DNA from 2 places in the Kitasatospora sp. NPDC059747 genome. Region 2 is predicted to be linked to the other one. Evidence: predicted binding sites of a transcription regulator. Region 2 holds the regulator's gene; the other holds the start of a gene.
What was found. The regulator HspR, encoded in region 2, represses chaperone genes until heat shock. The targets are predictions, from matches to a motif close to TTGAGNNNNNNNNNCTCAA.

Region 1 (10,950 bases), on a different contig from region 2:
CCGTCCTTGGGGACGGCCCCGGCCGGGACGTGCAGGTGCACGCCGCGGTCACGCAGCGAGGTGACCGGCAGCTCCAGCTCGGCGCCGCGCGAGCGCAGGAAGGAGAGCGCGATGTGCGCGGACTCCTTCATGACGTCGCCCAGCTGCCCGGTCAGGGTCAGCCCGGTGCCGCCCGTCTCGGCGTCGGCGAGCGAGGCCTCGATGTAGAGGACGTCGCCGCCGGCGCCGGTGACCGCGAGGCCGGTCGCCACGCCGGGGACGGCGGTGCGCCGCTCGGCCGGCTCCTGGGCGGCCTCCGGCACGTGGTGCGGGCGGCCGATCAGGGCGCGCAGGTCGTCCGCGCCGATCACGGCGGGCAGCTCGCGCTCGCCGAGCTCGGCCTGCGCGGCGATCTTGCGCAGCACCCGGGCGATCGAGCGCTCCAGGTTCCGCACGCCGGCCTCCCGGGTGTACTCCCCGGCGAGCCTGCGCAGCGCCGCCTCCTCGACGCCGACCTGTCCGCTGCCGAGCCCGGCCCGCTCCAGCTGGCGCGGGAGCAGGTGGTCGCGGGCGATGACGACCTTCTCGTCCTCGGTGTAGCCGTCGAGCCGGACGAGCTCCATCCGGTCGAGCAGCGGCTCGGGGATGGCCTCCAGCACGTTGGCGGTGGCGAGGAAGACGACGTCGGAGAGGTCGAGCTCGACCTCCAGGTAGTGGTCCCTGAAGGTGTGGTTCTGCGCCGGGTCCAGCACCTCCAGCAGGGCGGCGGCCGGGTCCCCCCGGTAGTCGGAGCCGACCTTGTCGATCTCGTCGAGCAGGACGACCGGGTTCATCGAGCCGGCCTCCTTGATCGCCCGCACCAGGCGGCCGGGCAGCGCGCCGACGTAGGTGCGCCGGTGGCCGCGGATCTCGGCCTCGTCCCGGACGCCGCCGAGCGCGACCCGGACGAACGTGCGGCCCATCGCGCGGGCCACCGACTCCCCGAGCGAGGTCTTGCCGACGCCGGGCGGCCCGACCAGGGCCAGCACCGCACCCCCTCGGCGGCCGCCGACCAGCCCGAGCCCCTGCTCGGAACGGCGCTTGCGCACCGCGAGGTACTCGACGATGCGGTCCTTCACGTCGCCGAGGCCGGCGTGGTCGGCGTCCAGCACCGCGCGGGCGCCGGTGATGTCGTACGCGTCCTCGGTGCGCTCGTTCCACGGCAGCTCCAGGACGGTGTCCAGCCAGGTACGGATCCACGAGCCCTCGGGCGACTGGTCGGACGCGCGCTCCAGCTTGTCGACCTCCTTCAGCGCGGCCTCGCGGACGCCCGCGGGCAGGTCGGCCGCCTCGACGCGGGCACGGTAGTCGCCCTCCTCGTCGGCCGGGTCGCCGTTGAGCTCGGCCAGTTCCTTGCGGACGGCCTCCAGCTGGCGGCGGAGCAGGAACTCCTTCTGCTGCTTGGCCACGCCCTCCTCGACGTCCTTGCGGATCGTGTCGTTGACCTCCTCCTCGGCGAGGTGGTCGCGCAGTAGCGCCAGCGCGTACTCCAGGCGGGCGACCTGGTCGGCCTCCAGCAGCACCTTGAGCTTCTGCTCGGCGGTGGCGAAGGGCGCGTAGCCGATGTTGTCGGCGAGCTCGCCGACGCCCTCGATCCGGTCCACCCGGTCGACGATCTGCCAGGCGCCGCGCCTGCGCAGCCACTGGGTGGACAGCGCCTTGTACTCCTTGACGAGCTCGGCGGCCCGGCCGGCCACCGGCATGCCGACCGAGGACTCCCGGAACGGCGTGGTCTCGACCCAGAGGGCGGCGCCGGGGCCGGTGGTGCCGGCCCCGATCCGGACCCGCCGCACGGCGCGCACCAGCGCCGCCGGCTGCCCGATCGCGTGGGGGCCGTCGGCCAGCCGGCCGACCTGCTCGACGGCGGCCAGCGTGCCGACCGCCGCGTACGAGCCGTCCACCCGGGGGACCAGCAGGACCTGCGGCTTGTCGGCGCCGCCGGCCGCCGCGCGGGCGGCCTCCACCGCGGCGCGCACCTCGGTGTCCTTCAGGTCCAGCGGGACGACCATGCCCGGCAGGACGACCTCGTCGTCGAGCGGCAGCACGGGCAGGGTGAGCGGTGCGGACGTCGATGCCATGATCTCTCCCCAGTCAGCGAACTTGAGTCGACCTGACTAAGGCTTCGGGGGCGCCGGATGTTCCCCGACCTTTGTTCGCCGTGAGCGAACGGAAAAGGGGTGCGGGCGGAGGCGGCGGGAAGGTCGTCAAAAACCCCCGAACGAGTTAACGGACGTCCAAGACCGGGGCGCCGCCGGCGGCCGCGGCCGGCCCGGGACCGGCCTCCGGAAGCTCCGCGCGCAGCGGGCGCGGCCCGCGCCGGGGGCCGTGGCGCAGCCAGCGCCACAGCGCCACGCCGGTCAGCACCGCCACCGGGTGGCCCACCGCGGTGACCAGGTCGTTCTCGGTGACGATCTGCTCGGCGATCAGCGCCGCCGCGCCGCCCAGCGCCAGCAGCCGCCCGCGCCAGGAGAGCAGCCCGGCGAGCGCGCCGAGACTGACCAGCACGCCGTAGCTGACCCCGATGTCCAGGTAGTCCATCGCCGCGGACTCCAGGTGCCCGGTCTCCACGGCGGTGATCACCACCGCCTGGGACAGCAGCGTGGCCGTCACGTGCCCGATCGCGAAGACCGCCGCCGCCCGCCGGGAACCGACCCGGCGCTCCAGCGGCGCGACGGTGAAGGCGAATCCCCAGAGGTACGGCATCCACACCGAGCCGGCCACCCAGAAACCACTGAGCAGCAGCGCCCGCAAAGGGTGGTGCAAAAGATTGTGGCCGTCCGAACTGGAGGCCTCCTGCAGCCGCAGGACGAGATCCGGATCCGCGAGTTCGGCAAAGGTCGTGGTGGCGCCCACCACGGCGAGATATCCGAGGGCGAAAGGGTTGCGCCGGGGCGTCGGCACCCGGGCCAGCAGCCACTCGGCCACCCCGGTGCGCAGCCCGAGCCGGAGCATCCCGTACGGCGGTCCGGCCCACGGCGGGCACGGCCCCGGGCGCGGTCCCACCGGTCCGCCACCGCGCCGCAGTCCAGCCATGCCGCCTCCGCTCCACGCCCGCAGCAACCGGTCCCCGGCTCCCGCCCGGGGGAACCAACGTACCGGCGCGCGTCCGCAATCCCTCCCGCGGGGCGTTGTCGTGATCACGTTACGTCGAGGTTCTGAGAACCAGCTGAGAAAAGCCCGTGAAGACCGGGGAACCGGCCGACCGGCCGGATTCCGGCATTGGTCCAGACCTACTTCCGTTTGACCCGTCAGTAACGGCCCTGACCGGCGACTTGGCGTCAACTCGACTGCATACGTACCGTTACGCAGTGAAAAAACGCCGGGTAAGGTATCGGCCCGTGCCCACTCGTGAGTGGGTCCGAGAGCGGGCCGGAACCGGCCCAACGGGCCGGAAACGTCCGGTCCACCTGCCGGGAGGCAGCCGCTGTCCGTACGCTGCGAAGTGCGCGGGAGAAGCGGGTGGCCGACCTCCGCCCTCCGATCCGCGCACGCGACGGGACGGCGGACCCGGCACACAGTCCACGACGGAACAAGACTACGAAGCGGAGCCCCGCCATCCCCACAGGTGGCCGGCCCGCAGCCCTGGGGGCGGTGGCGTGACCGTGACAGAAATTCAGCAGGACAACAGCAACAGCGGCGGCACGGTGAGCAGCCAGCGCAGAGTGCTGGTGGTGGAGGACGAGCCCACGATCGCGGAGTCGATCGCGGCCCGGCTGGGCGCGGAGGGCTTCAAGGTCGCCGTGGCCCACGACGGCCCCGGCGCGGTCGACGGCTTCCACACCTGGCAGCCGGACCTGGTCGTCCTCGACATCATGCTGCCCGGATTCGACGGCCTCGAAGTGTGCCGCCGGATCCAGGCCCAGCGACCGGTGCCGGTGCTGATGCTGACCGCGCGCGACGACGAGACGGACCTGCTGGTCGGCCTCGGCGTCGGTGCCGACGACTACATGACCAAGCCCTTCTCCATGCGCGAACTGGCCGCCCGGGTCAACGTGCTGCTGCGCCGCGTCGAGCGCGCCCAGCAGGCCGCCCGCACGCCCGCGCTCGGCTCGCTGCGCTTCGGCGAGCTGGAGATCGACCACGTGCAGCGCCGGGTGCGGCTCGCCTCGGGCGACGTCCACCTGACGCCGACCGAGTTCGACCTGCTCGCCTGCCTGGCCGCCCAGCCGCGCGCCGTGCTCACCCGCGAGCAGCTGCTGGCCGAGGTGTGGGACTGGACCGACGCGTCCGGCACCCGCACCGTCGACAGCCACGTCAAGGCGCTGCGCCGGAAGATCGGCGCCAGCTGGATCCGCACCGTCCACGGTGTCGGCTACGCGCTGGAGGCCCCGCTCTCCTAGCGGCGCCTCGGGCATCGGGCCTCCGGGGGGCCCGTGTCCCGAACCGCCGTACCCATGCGGGGGACCACAGGGACCAATGACCTTTCCACAGCAACGCAACGGCGACGCCGCCGGCACCCGGTCGCAGACCCTCGCCGCCCGCGCCGCCCGCCGGGTCTGGGCCGACATCCGGCCGCTCGACCCCGTCCGGTCGATCAAGGGCAAGCTCGCGCTGCTCGTGATCGTCTCCGTCTTCCTCGCCAGCGGCATGGTCGTCGTGGCGATGAAGTCCGAGACGCAGATCCGCATCATCATGATCTTCTCGATGATCGCGTCGCTGCTCTTCATGCAGTTCCTCGCGCACGGGCTCACCGCCCCGCTGCGCGAGATGACCGCGGCCGCCCGCGCGATGGCCTCCGGCGACTACAGCCGCCGGGTCGAGGTGAGCTCGCGCGACGAGATCGGCGAGCTGGCCGCCACCTTCAACCAGATGGCCGCCGACCTGGAGGCCGCCGACCGCCACCGGCGCGAACTGGTCGCCAACGTCTCGCACGAGCTGCGCACGCCCATCGCCGCGCTGCGCGCCGTGCTGGAGAACGTGGTGGACGGCGTGGTGCAGCCCAACCCGGCGACCCTCGGAGCCGCCCTGGAGCAGACCGAGCGGCTCGGCCGCCTGGTCACCCACCTGCTCGACCTCTCCAAGATCGACGACGGCGTGGTCGACCTCGACGCCCGCCCCTTCGAGGTGCGCGAGTTCCTCGACGGCGTGCTGCGCGGCGTCACCGTGGACGGCGCGACGGCGGGCGGGGCCTTCTCCCGGCGCGGGGACGTCCGGCTCGCGCTGGAGGTCAGCCCGGCCGGCCTGACCGGCGTCGCGGACCCGGAACGCCTCCACCAGGTGGTCGCCAACCTGGTCGACAACGCCTGCAAGCACTCCCCGCCCGGCGGCACCGTGACGGTGCGCGCACGGCCCGACGGCGAGCCCGGCGGCCTGCTGCTGGAGGTCGAGGACGAAGGGCCCGGCATCCCGCCGGCCGACCGCAACCGGGTGTTCGAGCGGTTCAGCCGCAGCGGCACGGCCACCGCCCAGGGGCCGGGCTCCGACGGCGGCACCGGCCTCGGCCTGGCCATCGCCCGCTGGGCGGTGGACCTGCACGGCGGGCGGATCGCGGTCGCGGAGTCCCCGCGCGGCTGCCGGATCGAGGTCCGGCTGCCCGGCCCGCGCTGACCCGCGGCGGCCGGCCCGCATGATCGTCTCGTGCGATCCCCCAAGGGAGGTCCCGAAGGGCTCCCGAGGGTGCGCAGTGGGGTTTGTGTCACAGATCCGACACAGACGTACACGAAGATCGTTCGAAGATTCGACCTGGCTTTTGTCCGTTTTCATCCCGATTTGCGGGGCGATCGGGCCTGGTCGGTTCCCCTCAGATGCGCGTTTCTAACGCACATTTTCGGCCAATCTGCAGGTCAGGACTGTGATCTGGACGACGCCTGCCCCCCGGGGACTGCGCGATCACTGGTCAGGGGCGTAGCCTTAATCCCCGCTGTCCAAACATCCCAAAAGGAAGCGGAAGAGGGCGGTTGCCGCCGTGTCGCCACAGTCCCAAGAAACCCCCAACAGCTCGGCTAGCTCCACTGGCTTCGGTCCCAATGAGTGGCTCGTCGATGAGATCTACCAGCAGTACCTCCAGGACCCGAACTCGGTCGACCGAGCCTGGTGGGACTTTTTCGCCGACTACAAGCCCGGTTCCGAGGTGACCCCAGTGACCCAGGCCGCGACCCAGGCCGGCCCCACGCCGACCCCTGCCGCTGCCCCCGCGCCCGCTGCTGCTCCGGCCGCCGCGCCCGCCCCCGCCGCGCCGGCCGCCCCGGCCCCGGTGGCGGCTCCCGCGCCGCTCGCCGCCGCGCCCGCCGCACCGCCGGCCCCCAAGGCCGCGGCCCCGGCCGCCCCCGCCGCTCCCGAGGCCACCGGCCCGGAGCTGGTCCAGCTGCGCGGCCCGGCGAAGGCCGTCGCCACCAACATGGACGCCTCGCTGGAGGTGCCGACCGCGACCTCGGTCCGCGCCGTCCCGGCGAAGCTGTTGATCGACAACCGCATCGTCATCAACAACCACCTGCAGCGCGCCCGCGGCGGCAAGGTCTCCTTCACCCACCTGATCGGCTACGCCCTGGTCCAGGCCATCAAGGCCCACCCGGGGATGAACCACAGCTACAAGGTGGAGGGCGGCAAGGCCTTCCTGGTCAAGCCCGAGCACATCAACCTGGGCCTGGCCATCGACCTGGTCAAGCCCAACGGCGACCGCCAGCTCGTCGTCGCGGCCATCAAGAAGGCCGAGACGCTCGACTTCTTCGGCTTCTGGCAGGCCTACGAGGACATCGTCCGCCGGGCCCGCGCCAACAAGCTGACCATGGACGACTTCACCGGCGTCACGGTCTCGCTGACCAACCCCGGCGGCATCGGCACCGTGCACTCCGTGCCGCGCCTGATGCAGAACCAGGGCACCATCGTCGGCGTCGGCGCCATGGAGTACCCGGCCGAGTTCCAGGGCTCCGCCCCGGAGACCCTGTCCCGCCTGGGCGTCTCCAAGATCATGACGCTGACCTCGACCTACGACCACCGCGTCATCCAGGGCGCGGCGTCCGGCGAGTTCCTGCGCGAGATCCACCGCCTGCTGCTCGGCGAGAACGGCTTCTACGACGAGATCTTCGAGTCGCTGCGGATCCCGTACGAGCCGGTCCGCTGGGCCACCGACGTCGCCACCACCCACGACGACGAGGTCAACAAGACCGCCCGCGTCATGGAGCTCATCCACGCGTACCGCGTGCGCGGCCACCTGATGGCCGACACCGACCCGCTGGAGTACAAGCAGCGCAAGCACCCCGACCTGGACGTCGTCCAGCACGGCCTCACCCTGTGGGACCTGGAGCGCGAGTTCGCGGTCGGCGGCTTCGGCGGCCAGAAGATGATGAAGCTCCGCGACATCCTCGGCCTGCTGCGCAACTCGTACTGCCGCACCGTCGGCATCGAGTACATGCACATCCAGGACCCGAAGCAGCGCAAGTGGATCCAGGAACGCCTGGAGAAGCCGTACTCCAAGCCCGAGCGCGACGAGCAGCTGCGCATCCTGCGCCGCCTGAACTCCGCCGAGGCCTTCGAGACCTTCCTGCAGACCAAGTACGTCGGGCAGAAGCGCTTCTCGCTGGAGGGCGGCGAGTCGCTCATCCCGCTGCTGGACGCCACGATCGACGCCGCCGCCGAGCACCGCCTCGACGAGGCCGTCATCGGCATGGCCCACCGCGGCCGCCTGAACGTGCTGGCCAACATCGTCGGCAAGCCGTACGCCCGGATCTTCGGCGAGTTCGAGGGCAACCTGGACCCGAAGTCGATGCACGGCTCCGGCGACGTCAAGTACCACCTGGGCGCCGAGGGCACCTTCACCGGCCTGGACGGCGAGACCATCAAGGTCTCGCTCGCCGCGAACCCCTCCCACCTGGAGACGGTCGACCCGGTCGTCGAGGGCATCGTCCGCGCCAAGCAGGACGTCCTGGACCAGGGCGGCACCACCTTCCCGGTGCTGCCGATCCAGATCCACGGCGACGCGGCCTTCGCCGGCCAGGGCGTCGTCGCGGAGACGCTGAACATGTCGCAGCTGCGCGGCTACCGCACCGGCGGCACGATCCACCTCGTGGTGAACAACCAGGTCGGCTTCACCGCCGCCCCGGCGTCCTCGCGCTCCTCGATGTACTGCACCGACGTGGCCCGCATGATCGAGGCCCCGATCTTCCACGTGAACGGCGACGACCCGGAGGCCGTGGTCCGCGTCGCGCGGCTCGCCTTCGAGTTCCGCCAGGAGTTCCACAAGGACGTGGTGATCGACCTCATCTGCTACCGCCGCCGCGGTCACAACGAGGCCGACAACCCGTCGTTCACCCAGCCGCTGATGTACGACCTGATCGACAAGAAGCGCTCGGTGCGCAAGCTGTACACCGAGGGCCTGATCGGTCGCGGCGACATCACCATGGAAGAGGCGGAGCAGGCGCTCCAGGACTTCCAGGGCCAGCTGGAGAAGGTCTTCGCCGAGGTCCGCGACGCGGCCCAGACGCCGGCCGTCGGCGCCGCCGGCAAGCCGGTCGCCGACTTCCCGGTCAGCATCCAGACCGGCATCTCCCAGGAGATGGTCAAGCGGATCGCCGCCTCGCAGGTCAACCTGCCGGAGTGGCTGACCGTCCACCCGCGCCTGTTCCCGCAGCTGCAGCGCCGCGCCGCCTCGGTCGAGGACAACACCATCGACTGGGCGATGGGCGAGACCCTCGCCATCGGCTCGCTGCTCATGGAGGGCCACCCGGTCCGCCTGGCCGGCCAGGACAGCCGCCGCGGCACCTTCGGCCAGCGGCACGCCGTCCTGATCGACCGCAAGACCGGCGAGGACTACACCCCGCTGCAGTACCTCACCGAGGACCAGGCCCGCTACACCGTCTACGACAGCCTGCTGTCGGAGTACGCGGCCATGGGCTTCGAGTACGGCTACTCGCTGACCCGCCCGAACGCGCTGGTCATGTGGGAGGCGCAGTTCGGCGACTTCGTCAACGGCGCGCAGACCATGGTGGACGAGTACATCGCCTCCGCCGAGCAGAAGTGGGGCCAGCACTCGGGCGTCACCCTGCTCCTGCCGCACGGCTACGAGGGCCAGGGCCCGGACCACTCGTCCGCCCGCCCGGAGCGCTTCCTGCAGCTGTGCGCGCAGAACAACATGACGGTCGCCATGCCGACGCTGCCGTCGAACTACTTCCACCTGCTGCGCTGGCAGGCGCACAATCCGCACCACAAGCCGCTCGTCGTCTTCACCCCGAAGTCGATGCTGCGCCTGAAGGCCGCGGCGAGTGCGACCGAGGAGTTCCTGTCCGGCTCGTTCCGCCCGGTCATCGGCGACTCCACCGTCGACCCGGCGCAGGTCCGCAAGGTGGTCATCACCGCCGGCAAGTTCTACTACGACCTGGAGGCGGCGCGCACCGAGCGCGGCGTCACCGACACGGCGATCGTCCGGGTCGAGCGGCTCTACCCGCTGCCGGTGGCCGAGCTCCAGGAGGAGCTGGCCCGCTACGGCGACAACGTCCAGTTCATCTGGGCGCAGGAGGAGCCGGCCAACCAGGGTTCCTGGCCGTTCATCGCGATGAACCTGGTCGACCACCTGCAGGTCGTCATCGGCCGCAGCGCCAACGGCTCGCGCCTGCGCCGCGTCGCCCGCCCGGCGGCGTCGTCGCCGGCGGTCGGCTCGGCCAAGCGCCACGCCGCCGAGCAGCAGGCCCTGATCGAAGAGGTCTACTCGATCTGAGGCCCTGAGCCAGGCTGACGCAACCGGCCCCCGTCCTCCCCTCGCGGGAGGGCGGGGGCCGTTTCGTTTGCGGCAGAACCGTTTCCCCACGATGCCATGTCAAGGTCGCAGCTCTGCAACCAATCGGATACCGGCGTGCCGGGCCCGCTGACGGATCGATAGGTTATGCCTCGCCAGATCGCTGCCCCGGGAGCCCCGTCACCGCGGCCCGGGCCGGTCGGACGACCTCACCGCTCTCCCAGGGGGATGACCCAGATGACCGCCGACACGCCGAGGGACGCCAGCAAGCTCCCGCCGGTCTTCCAGCCGCTGCAGCCCGACGACCCCCGGGAGGTCGGCGGCTACCGGCTCTTCGCCCGGCTGGGCGCCGGCGGCATGGGCCGGGTCTACCTCTCGTACACGCCGGGCGGGCGCCCGGTCGCCCTCAAGGTGGTCCGCCCCGAGTTCGCCGAGGACGGCGAGTTCCGCCGCCGCTTCGCCCAGGAGGTCAGCAACGCCCAGCGGATCCACGGGCTCTACACCGCGCAGGTGATCGACTCCGGCGGCCTGGACTCGGACGCCCCCTGGCTGGTCACCGCGTACGTGCCCGGCCCGTCCCTCCAGCAGGTCGTACGCGAGAACGGCGCGCTGCCGGTGCGCACCGTCCTGCTGCTGATGGGCGGTATCGCCGAGGCGCTGCAGGCCATCCACAGCGTCGAGGTGGTGCACCGCGACCTCAAGCCCGCCAACGTGCTGGTCGCCGGGGACGGCCCGCGGGTGATCGACTTCGGCATCGCCCGGGCCGCCGACGCCACCGCGCTGACCGGCACCGGCTACCGGATCGGCTCCCCCGCCTTCATGTCACCCGAGCAGGCCCAGGGCCGCCCGGTCACCCCGGCCACCGACGTGTTCGCGCTCGGCGCGCTGGCCGCGTACGTGGCCGGCGGCGCGGCGCCGTTCGGCGACGGCCCGGACACCGCCGTCCTCTACCGGGTCGTGCACGAGGAGCCCGACCTGGACGCCGTCCCGGCCGACCTGCGCGAGCTGGTCCTGCGCTGCCTGGCGAAGCTCCCGGAGGACCGGCCGACGCCCGCCGAGATCATCCAGGTCGCCCGCAACCACCCGGAGGTCGGCGGGCAGCTGCGGTTCGGCGAGGACTGGCTGCCGCGCCAGGTCAACACCGAGATCACCCGTCGCTCGGACCTGCCCAAGACGCCGCCCACGCCGGTGCCGGCCGTCCCCGCCACCCCGCCGACCCCGATGCCGGCCGTGCCCGCCACTCCCCCGCCGCCGACCGTCCTCCC
Region 2 (10,950 bases):
TCCACCTTGGCCGATGTCCGCCCGCTCACCCGTCCCTCCGTCGCCCGCCCCCGGTTCGACCTCGCCCAGCTCGGCCCCAACTGGTACGCCGCCGTCATGGGCACCGCGATCCTCGGCAACGGCGCGGCCGTCCTGCCGGTCCGGCCGCCCGGGCTGGTCGCTTTCGGCGAGGTGATGTGGGCGCTCGGCCTGGCCGCCCTGCTGGTGCTCGGCGGCGCGCGGCTGGTGCACCTCACCCGGCACCGGGAGGCCGCCCGCACCCAGCTGCTGGACAACCCGGCCACCGCCGTCTTCTACGGCTGCCCGCCGATGGCCCTGCTGGCGGTCGGCCTCGGCACGCTGCTGCTCGGCTCGAAGGTGATCGGCACCGGGCCCGCCGTGGCGATCGACGCCGTGCTGTGGAGCGCCGGCACCGTTTACGCGCTCGCCGTCGCCGGCGGCATCCCCTACCTGATGATCACCCGGCACCGGCTCTCCGCCCTGGAGGCCAACCCGACCTGGCTGCTGCCCGTCGTCGCCCCCCTGGTCGCCTCGGCCACCGGCCCCGCACTCGTCCCGCACCTGCCGTCCGGCTCCTCGCAGCAGGCCATGCTGTACGGCTGCTGGGCCCTGTTCGGCATCGGACTGCTGGCCACCCTGGTGCTGCTGCCGGTGGTGTTCACCGGGCTCTACCACAGCAAGGTGCCGACCCTCGTGCTCACTCCCGCGCTGTTCCTGGTGCTCGGGCCGCTCGGCCAGTCCGTCACCGCCGTCCACCAACTCGCCGACGCCGCCCGCCCGGTGCTCCCCGAGCTGGCGCCCGCCATGGCCGCCCTCGCCGAGCTGTACGGCGTGGCCGTGATCGGCGTCGCGATGCTCTGGCTGGCCGTCGCACTCACCGCCAACCTGCGCGCCCGGCGGGCCGGCATGCCGTTCGCGATGACCTGGTGGGCGTTCACCTTCCCCGTCGGCACCTGCGTCACGGGCGTCTCGGCGCTCGCCCGCCACACCGGGTTCGGCGGGTTCACCGGGCTGGCGGTCGGGCTGTACGCGCTGCTGGCCGTCGCCTGGGCGGCCGCCGCGAGCGGCACGGTGGCCGGCCTGGCGCGCGGACGGCTGCTGGCGCGCTGAGCGACGGCCGTCCGGGAGACGGACGAGCCGTGCCCCGGCTTCCGGTTCCGGAAGCCGGGGCTTCGGTCGTGTGCTGCGGGAACCGTCCAGGTGCAGGAATGCGCACCCGGAGCCTGACCGTCCACCGCCAATCGGGCCGGTCCCGGGCCTCCGCCGGGCACCCGACTGGCCTTGGCGTTCACCGGAATCCGGCCCACCGCTCCGGCCGCGGGAACCGGCCCGCCGTGCGGATAGCTGCAATTGCGAGAACCTGCACTCGGGTGACACTTGTCCGCCGGGCGTCACGCTGTGATGGTGGAGACACGCCAAGTCGTCCGGGCAACCGCGGCCCGATGGTGGCGACTTGCTCTTCAAAAGTGGATGCGGGACATCACGTCCCCGCACAACGGGGGGAAGAGCGCCGGCCGGGACGCCATGTGTGGTGATGGCCCCCGGAACCGGAGCCGGCGAGGCGTTGCTGCTCCGCCTCGCCGGAAGCGCCTTGGCATGGCGTGGCAAGGCGGCCCCTGGGCGTCCGGTGTGCGACGGCACCCGGGCCCAGGGGTCCGCCCGCCGCCCGGTACCGTGACCGCCGGGCCCTCGCGGCCGGAGACGACGGAAACGACGGGGACGCGGGACACGGGGGCGGGCCCGTCCGAAAGGCGTCCGGCAGGGAGAGTTCGACGTGACGGCGGAACCGGCGGTCGCACCGGACCACGGCCAGTACGCGGGTGACTTCACCGGCGGCGGGGGCTTCGCGGCCGACGAGGGCTTCGCGGGCACCGGAGGCTTCACCGGAGCGGGCGAGCCCGACGACGCGGCCCGCCGGCTCTACCTCTCGATCCTCGCCGAAGGCGGCCGGATCCCGTTCACCGGCGTCCACGAGACCGACCACGCCGCCATCCAACAGCTCGTCGACATCGGCCTGTTGATGCCCAACGCGATGGACGCCTGCTACACCGCCGTCAGCCCGCGCTCCGTCACCGACCGCCTCGGCGCCGAACTGCGCAGCGAGGCCACCCGGCTCCTGGTCCGCGCCGAGAACCTGCCCGGCGCCCTCGACGGCCTCACCCGCGCCTACGACGCGATGCCCCGCCCGCCCGGCCGGGCCGGCGGCGCCGTCTACGTCGAGGGCCACGTCCACATCCGCCAGCGGATCTCCCAGCTCGTCTCCGACTGCCGCGCCGAGGTCCTCACCGCCCAGCCCGGCCACCGGCCCGCCGACACGCTCCAGGTCGCCCGGCTCCAGGACGTCCAACTCCTGCAGCGCGGCTGCTCGCTGCGCACGATCTACCAGCCGGTCGCGTTCGCCGACCAGTCCGCCCTCGCCTACGCCGACGAGGTCACCCGGCACGGCTCGCTCATCCGCGTCCTCGACGAGCCCTTCCAGCGGCTCATCGTCTTCGACCGCACCGTCGCCGTGATCTCCGCCAGCGAGGACAACAGCACCGCCGCCTTCATCACCGACCCCGCCGCCATCACCTTCCTGGTCGGCGCGTTCGAGCGGGACTGGGCCCGCGCCGACACCACCGAGGCCGCCGCCGCCCTCGGCCACGGCCCCGCCCGCAGCACCCCCGACCGGGTCGGCCGCCTGCTCGCCCGCGGCCTCACCCAGCGCGCCGTCGCCACCCGCCTCGGCCTCAGCGAACGCACCGTCGCCGCCCACATCTCCCGCCTGCGCGACCGCTACGGCGCCCAGACCCTCTTCCAGCTCGGCTGGCTGATGCGAGGCTCCCGCGATGACCGATGAGCGAGCTCAGCGAGCTCACGTTTCAAAGGATGCGCATGGGCGAATGCCCCTGCCGAGCGGTGGGGGTACCTCCCGGCCGCCAAGGCTGGGGGAGAGGTGGGCGGATGAGCCGACAGCCGCCGAGCGGGCGCTCTACCTCACCGCGGTCCGCCACGGCGGACACCTGCGCCCCGACGACCTCGCCCCCGCGGACCGCCCCACCCTCGCGGTCCTCGTCGCCCGCGGCCTGCTCGCCCCGACGGCCACCGGCTACACGGCCGTCGACCCGCGCTCCGTCGGCGACCGCCTCGGCACCGAACTGCGCACCCGTGCCACCCGGTTGCTCGTCCACGCCGAACGGCTCCCGGCCGCCCTCGGCCCGCTCTCCCACGCCTACGACGCCGCACCCCGGGCGGCCTCCCCCACGGGCGAGGCCGCGTACGTCGAGGGCCAGGACGCCATCCGCCTGCGGCTCTCCCGGGTCCTGTCCGAGTGCGGCGAGGAAGTGCTCACCGCCCAGCCCGGCACCCGGCAGCCGGTCACCCTCGAACTCGCGCTCCACCAGGACGTCGCGCTGCTGACCAGCGGCCGTCGGATCCGGACGCTCTACCAGCCCGTCGCCCGCCGGCAGCCCCACGTGATCGCCTACGCGAAGGAGGTGACCCGGCACGGCTCGCTGGTCCGGGTCCTGAACGAGCCGTTCCAGCGGATGCTCGTCGTCGACCGGCGGACCGCCGTCGTCTCCGTCCACCCCGGCCACGACGTCGCGGCCTTCATCACCGAGCCCGCCGCCGTCGCCGCCCTGGTCGCCGTCTTCGAACGCGACTGGGCCAGGGCCGACGTCACCGACTGGTCGAGCGCCGCCCCCGGCCGCACCGCCGACCGGGTCACCACGCTGCTGAGCAAGGGCCTCACCCAGCGCGCCGTCGCCACCCGCCTCGGCCTCAGCGAACGCACCGTCGCCGGCCACCTCGCCCGCCTGCGCGAGCGCTACGGCGCCCGGACCCTCTTCCAACTCGGCTGGCAACTGAAGGGCGACGCCGATGGGTGACCCGACCCTGTCCGAAGCCCTCCCGGACGACTCCGCCCGCGCGCTCTACCGCGCGATCCCGCGGGACGGCGGCCGCCTGCTGGCGCAGGGGCTCACGCAGCGGGCGATCGCGGGCCGCATGGGGTCGAGCGAGCGGACCGTGGCCGGTCACATCGCCCGGCTGCGTGAGCTGTACGACGCGGAGACGCTGTTCCAGCCGGGCCGGCAGATGCGGGGATCCCGGACGGGGGAGTCCGGTGGATGACCGCGGGTCAGCCGGTGGCGGCGCCCGACGGCCAGAAGCCGGCCCGGCCGGCCACGGGGGGCTGCTGACGGGGGACGTTGAACTGCTCGCCGGGGGCGGTCCAGAAGCCCTCGCGCAGCGACAGCGCCATGCCGGCCCAGTCGAGCGCCGTCTCCACGGTGTGGTTGAGCGCCTCCTGCGACCAGGTGTCGTCGAAGACCAGCGGCAGGACGGGGGCGACCTGCTCGATGGTGGCGATCAGCGGGTTGTGCGTGATGGCCTCGTCGACGAGGAGGACGATCGGCTTGCGCAGCGCGGAGGCCCAGCCCAGCTCCAGGCTCACCCCGGCCGACAGCGGGGCGCCGACGTAGGCGAACACCAGGTCCGCCGACTGCAGCGCCCGGAAGTCCGACGGAACCCGCGGTTCCGGCGCCCGCCCGGCGACGGTCCAGGCGTCGCTGTGGTGCGCGCTGTACACGGCGGCCCCGCTGCGGAGGAGCGTGGTGCGCAGCGTGGTCAGCCGCGTCCGGCTGGCGAGCGTCACCACGCTGTCCGCGGGCCCGGTCAGCCGCATCAGCGGTGCGGCCAGAAACACACGTGCACGCCGGCCTTCGGTGGCCTGGCTGTCGTGGTGACGCAGGTAGGGCTCGGTCATGTCGACTCCGGGGGAAGGCATTGGCACTCGGTTGCTCGCCGCCGACGCTTGGCTTGGAGATTGGAACGGGGGGAAATCGGACGGGTTTATCACTATTTCGACGCTTGTCCTGGCGTGACTGCCGAGAGGGAGGATCTTGGCAGCGTGGCGTGAGGACGTCAGTTGATCGTCCATCGAGCAGGGTCGGCAGTCCACCGATGCACGGTGGCATCCGTCTGCATGGCAGAGAGATGACACCCTCTTCCGCCTGGGCGCGACGGTGACAGTCAGATAGGGCGTGTGGCACGATCTGAGCGTTTGATTGTCTGCCGCCTGTTCATTCGACTGACAGGCCACTGAAGAGGATTGGGGTGTGCGCGTGTCTCGTCTGCGTCAGGTCGCCAAGACGGCTGCGGTAGCGATATCTGCGGGCGTCCTTACCGTGCTGGGCTTCGGACTGCTTGTCACCGGTCATGATGCCGATGGATCTGCCCATGTCAATCATGTCGGGCTTGGGGTCGATGTTAGTGCGACTTCGAATCAGGCGTCGGGTACCGCTTTGGACGGCGAGCACCAGTGGACATGACAGAATGAGACTGACGAATCGTTATGCGCTGCCGGAAGCGGCGGGGAGGCATGGCGATTCGTCGGTCTCTTGTGACGAACGCGCCAGCGCCCAACCGAGTTGGAACAGCGATTCGACGTTGTAGTCCTCTCGCATCTCGGCCAGATGGCGGGCGAGGGTGCGTTCGCTGATGCCGAGGCGGCGGGCGATGACTCTGTGGTTCGTGCCTTCGAGCAGGAGGTCGATGATGGTCTGGCGCATCCGTGACACGACCTGTTGCGGCACGGTTCGTCCACCGGTGAAGTCCAGTCCGCGGTTCCAGTTGCGCTCGAACACCTCGTGGACGAGGAAGTGGATGACGGCGGGGTCGTGGATGAAGGCCGCCAGATTGAGGTCCTCCGCGACCGGGATGACGGCCAGCTGCCGGTCCACGATGATCAGCCTGGTGTACGGCTCGTCGAGGGTGCGGAACCGCCCACCGGCCTCGGTGATCTTCGCGACGTAGTCCCGGGTGGGGGCGTGGTACCTGGTGCTCGGATGGTAGATGGTCCGCACCGCAATACCGCGTTCGAGGTCGGCCAGGTCGTCGTCGAGCACGCGGGACAGAACGTCCGGCGGCCGCGGGCCGCCCGGCTGGGCCGCGAGTATCTCCTCTTTCGCAGTGGTCACGGCGTGGTTGATCCGTTGGCTGATCAGTGCCTTGCCGCGGACGTACTCGATAATTCCGCCGGACGGTTCCGGACGGTGAAACGCGTCCGCGAGACCCTGAAGGTCGCCGGGGACGGCTATCGCGCGGGACAGCAGCGCGAGTGCCTGGCGTTGCCAGAGGGCGCTCAGCCCGGTGGCGAGCTGTTGTGGATCGACCGCGACCAGAATCTGCGGATCATCCATGTCGGGAGTGAGGAGACCGATGTCCAACAGCTCGCTGAGGTGGCTGTAGTCGTGCTCCTCGATTTCACTGCGGGCTATCCGACCGTGCGCCCGGATTGCCGCGAGGTAGAGGTCGTGCGCTCCGGTGGAGAGAGTGCCCGGTGCACCGACACCCGGAATGGCGTCGTTCCTCCCGTTCATTCACGACTCCTTCTTGACGACCGAACCTGCCCTATGGCTGCACTCGAGCCCCATCGGTGATCCTAGATCCCGGCGCGGGATCCGGAACCGGGCATTGTTCCACCATTGCGGAGTGACGCTTCGATTGGCACCCTCTCACCACAAGTAAGCCGCCGGCACCCCCCGAACAGGAGGGAACCGGCGGCCGGGCTGGGTGTTCAGCCGAGTCAGCGCTTCGGGCGCCAGACGACCAGGGCGCTCGACTGGGGGGTCGGGGGCTGGTACGGGACGAGGTCGCGGCGGTAGGAGGCGTGGACGGCGGCTTCGCGCTGCTGGAGGGCGGCGGCGGCGCCCTCCAGGGAGTCCGCGAGTTCGGCGATGCGCGACTGGAGGGCGGTGACCTGGTTCTCCAGCTCGATGATCCGCTTGATGCCGGCCAGGTTGATGCCCTCGTCCTGCGAGAGCCGCTGGACCTCGCGCAGCTGCTGGATGTCGCGGGCCGAGTAGCGGCGGCCGCGGCCGGCGGTGCGGTCGGGGCAGACCAGGCCGAGGCGGTCGTACTGGCGCAGGGTCTGCGGGTGCAGGCCGGAGAGTTCGGCGGCCACCGAGATCACGTACACCGGGGTGTCCTCGGTGAGCACGTACTGGGGCGGGGCCGCGGCGCGCCGGGGGCGGCGGCCGTCGCCGGGCAGGCCTTCGCCGAGGCCCGGGCCGATCGGGCCGTCGGGGGTCATCGGGGACATCTGGTCGTCACGCTCCCTTCGCCGCCCGGAACAGGGCGGCTCGCGGGTCGTCGGAGGCGGTGGCCTCGCGGTACTGCTCCAGGGCGGACAGCGCGTCGCCGGTGACGTGCTGCGGCACCACGACCTCGACGGTGACGAGGAGGTCGCCGCGGGTGCCGTCCTTGCGGGTGGCGCCCTTGCCGCGGGCCCGCATGGTGAGGCCGTTGGCACTGCCCGGGGGCAGCTTGAGCTTCACGGCGGGGCCGCCGAGTGTGGGCACCTCGATGGTGCCGCCGAGCGCCGCCTCGGGGAAGGTGACCGGGACGGTCACGGTGAGGTTGTCGCCCTTGCGGCCGAAGACGGGGTGGGCGTCGACGTGCACGGTGACGTAGAGGTCGCCGGGCTGGCCGCCGCGTTCGCCCTGGGCGCCCTTGCCCTTGAGCCGGATGCGCTGGGCGTCCTGGACGCCGGCCGGGATGCGGACCTGCATGGTGCGGGCGGAGCTGGCCCGGCCGCTGCCGTGGCAGTCGGTGCAGGGGTCGTCGACGATCATGCCGCGGCCCTTGCAGTCCTTGCAGGGCTCGGAGAGCGCGAACGCGCCCTGGCCCCGGCTGACGGTGCCGGCGCCGACGCAGGTCGGGCAGACCCGCGGGGTGGTGCCGGACTTGGCGCCGGTGCCGTTGCAGACGCGGCAGGGGGCCTGGCTGGTCATCCGCAGCGGGACGGTCGCGCCGTCGACGGCCTCCTCGAAGGAGAGGGTGACCTCGGTCTCGACGTCGGCGCCGCGCCGGGGCTGGGCCTGCCGGCCGCCGCGGTTGAAGAGGCCGCCGAAGACGTCGCCGATGCCGCCGCTGCCGCCCTGGGTGCCGCTGAAGAGGTCGCCGAAGTCGAAGCTGTAGTTGCCGGTGCCGGGCCCGCCGGCGCGGAAGCCGCCGTTGGCGAAGAGGCTGCGGGCCTCGTCGTACTCCTTGCGGCGCTTCTCGTCGGACAGGACGTCGTACGCCTCGGAGATGTCCTTGAAGCGCTCCTCGGCCTTGGCGTCGCCCTTGTTGGCGTCCGGGTGGAACTCGCGCGCCAGCTTCCGGTAGGTCTTCTTGATCTCGGTGGCGGTGGCGTCCTTGGGCACGCCGAGGACCTTGTAATAGTCCTTCTCGACAAAGTCCTTGCCACTCATGGCTTGCGCCACCTCCCGATGTCCATCGTCACTGCCTTGTCAACAGCCCGCGGCACTGCGTTGTCAACAGCCCGGCCGCGCGGGCCTGTTGCCGACAGTGCGCTGCGGAGCCGATCGCCGTACTGACCGGCGTACGACTCCGCAGCGCACTGGTTCATCTGCTGGGACGGGCGTGCGCCCGTCACAGGTCGTCAGCTGTCCTTGCCACCGTCGGCCTTGTCCGACTTCTCGGACTTGGCGGTGTCGGTGTCCGGCCCGGCCGTGGTCTGGGTGCCCGGCTGGGGCTCCGCGACCGCGACCATCGCCGGGCGGATGATCCGCTCGCCGATCCGGTAGCCGGGCTGGAGGATCTGCACGCAGGTGTCCTCGGTGACGTCCGAGGAGTAGCTGTGCATCAGCGCCTCGTGCATGGTCGGGTCGAAGGGCTCGCCCTCCTTGCCGAACTGCTGGAGGCCCAGCTTGGCGACGACCGTCTCCAGGGAGTCGGCGACGGACTTGAAGCCGCCGGTGACCTCGCCGTGCTCGCGGGCGCGGCCGATGTCGTCCAGGACCGGGATCAGGGACTCCAGGATGTTGGAGACCGCGATCTCGCGGACCGTGAGCCGGTCGCGCTCGACCCGCTTGCGGTAGTTCTGGTACTCGGCCTGGAGGCGCTGGAGGTCCGCGGTGCGCTCGGTGGCCTCGCGCTTGGCGGCGGCCAGCTCGTCCGACGCGTCGCCGGAGCCGGCCGCGGCGGCCTCCTCGGCGGCCTTGATCACGGCCTCCTCGGCGGCGGAGTCGTCGCCGGGCTTGCCGCCCTGCGTCTTGTCCGTCATGCCGCGCCGCCCTTGGGCTTGTCGTGCTTCTCGTCGTCCACGATCTCGGCGTCGACGACGTCGTCGTCCTTGCCCTGGGCGGCGGAGTCCCCGGCGGCGGCACCGGCGGCGTCGGCGTTGGCGTAGAGGGCCTGGCCGAGCTTCTGCGCGGTGGTGGAGACCTTCTCCGAGGCCTCGCGGATCTTCGCGATGTCCTCGCCCTTCAGGGCCTCCTTGAGCTCGCCGATGGCGGTCTCGACCTCGGTCTTGACGTCGGCCGGGAGCTTGTCGGTGTTGTCCGCGATGAACTTCTCGGTCGAGTAGACGAGCTGCTCGGCGGAGTTGCGGGTCTCGACGGCCTCGCGGCGCTTGTGGTCGTCCTCGGCGTACTGCTCGGCCTCGCGGCGCATGCGGTCGACCTCGTCCTTCGGCAGCGAGGAGCCGCCGGTGACGGTCATCTTCTGCTCCTTGCCGGTGCCGAGGTCCTTGGCGGCGACGTGCATGATGCCGTTGGCGTCGATGTCGAAGGTGACCTCGATCTGCGGCAGGCCGCGCGGCGCCGGCGGGAGGCCGGTCAGCTCGAACATGCCGAGCTTCTTGTTGTACGCGGCGATCTCGCGCTCGCCCTGGTAGACCTGGATCTGCACGGACGGCTGGTTGTCCTCGGCCGTGGTGAAGATCTCGGAGCGCTTGGTCGGGATCGTGGTGTTGCGCTCGATCAGCTTGGTCATGATGCCGCCCTTGGTCTCGATGCCGAGGGACAGCGGGGTGACGTCGAGCAGCAGGACGTCCTTGACCTCGCCCTTGAGGACACCGGCCTGGAGCGAGGCGCCGATGGCGACGACCTCGTCCGGGTTGACGCCCTTGTTGGCGTCCTTGCCGCCGGTCAGCTCCTTGACGAGCTCGGCGACGGCCGGCATGCGGGTCGAGCCGCCGACGAGGACGACGTGGTCGATCTCGGCGAGCGAGATGCCGGCGTCCTTGATCACGTTGTGGAACGGGATCTTGCAGCGCTCCAGCAGGTCGGAGGTCAGCTGCTGGAACTGGGCGCGGGTGAGCTTCTCGTCCAGGTGCAGCGGGCCCTCGGCGGAGGCCGTGATGTAGGGCAGGTTGATCGAGGTCTCGGAGGACGAGGACAGCTCGATCTTGGCCTTCTCGGCGGCCTCGCGCAGACGCTGCAGGGCCATCTTGTCCTTGGACAGGTCGACCCCGTGGCCGGACTGGAAGACCTTGACCAGGTGGTCGACGACCTTCTGGTCCCAGTCGTCGCCACCGAGGTGGTTGTCACCGTTGGTGGCCTTCACCTCGACGACCCCGTCGCCGATCTCCAGCAGGGAGACGTCGAAGGTGCCGCCGCCGAGGTCGAAGACCAGGATGGTCTGGTCGTCCTTGTCCAGGCCGTAGGCCAGGGCAGCCGCGGTCGGCTCGTTGACGATGCGCAGGACGTTGAGGCCCGCGATCTCACCGGCCTCCTTGGTGGCCTGGCGCTCGGAGTCCGAGAAGTACGCCGGGACGGTGATGACCGCGTCGGTGACGGTCTCGCCCAGGTAGGCCTCCGCGTCCCGCTTCAGCTTCTGCAGGATGAAGGCGCTGATCTGCTGGGGGTTGAAGTCCTTGCCGTCCAGGTTGATCTTCCACCCGGTGCCCATGTGGCGCTTGACCGAGCGGATGGTGCGGTCGACGTTGGTGACCGCCTGGCGCTTGGCCACCTCGCCGACCAGGACCTCGCCGTTCTTCGCGAAAGCGACGACGGACGGCGTGGTCCGCGCGCCCTCGGCGTTCGTGATGACGGTGGGCTCGCCACCCTCCAGAACGCTGACGACCGAGTTCGTCGTACCGAGGTCGATGCCGACCGCGCGTGCCATCGTAGATACCTCCACGGAAGAGTTGAGCTTTACGGGCTCAAGGATGCATGACCC

Region 1: the regulator HspR is predicted to act here: its motif matches at 2,119-2,137, upstream of lon (endopeptidase La).

What each region holds. Positions count from the first base shown of each region.
Region 1 is NZ_JBHWGV010000017.1:82,708-93,657, reverse strand. Features, by position in the region: gene lon (endopeptidase La) at 1-2,096, opposite strand, end outside; gene ACFV4G_RS10445 (rhomboid-like protein) at 2,242-3,051, opposite strand; gene ACFV4G_RS10440 (response regulator transcription factor) at 3,621-4,358, shown strand; gene ACFV4G_RS10435 (sensor histidine kinase) at 4,435-5,565, shown strand; gene ACFV4G_RS10430 (multifunctional oxoglutarate decarboxylase/oxoglutarate dehydrogenase thiamine pyrophosphate-binding subunit/dihydrolipoyllysine-residue succinyltransferase subunit) at 5,924-9,667, shown strand; gene ACFV4G_RS10425 (serine/threonine-protein kinase) at 9,923-10,950, shown strand, end outside.
Region 2 is NZ_JBHWGV010000126.1:4,630-15,579, forward strand. Features, by position in the region: gene ACFV4G_RS36265 (TDT family transporter) at 1-1,110, shown strand, start outside; gene ACFV4G_RS36270 (LuxR C-terminal-related transcriptional regulator) at 1,775-2,839, shown strand; gene ACFV4G_RS36275 (LuxR family transcriptional regulator) at 2,883-3,869, shown strand; gene ACFV4G_RS36280 (hypothetical protein) at 3,862-4,113, shown strand; gene ACFV4G_RS36285 (hypothetical protein) at 4,121-4,747, opposite strand; gene ACFV4G_RS36290 (helix-turn-helix domain-containing protein) at 5,334-6,362, opposite strand; gene ACFV4G_RS36295 (heat shock protein transcriptional repressor HspR) at 6,569-7,084, opposite strand; gene dnaJ (molecular chaperone DnaJ) at 7,092-8,237, opposite strand; gene grpE (nucleotide exchange factor GrpE) at 8,429-9,052, opposite strand; gene dnaK (molecular chaperone DnaK) at 9,049-10,896, opposite strand.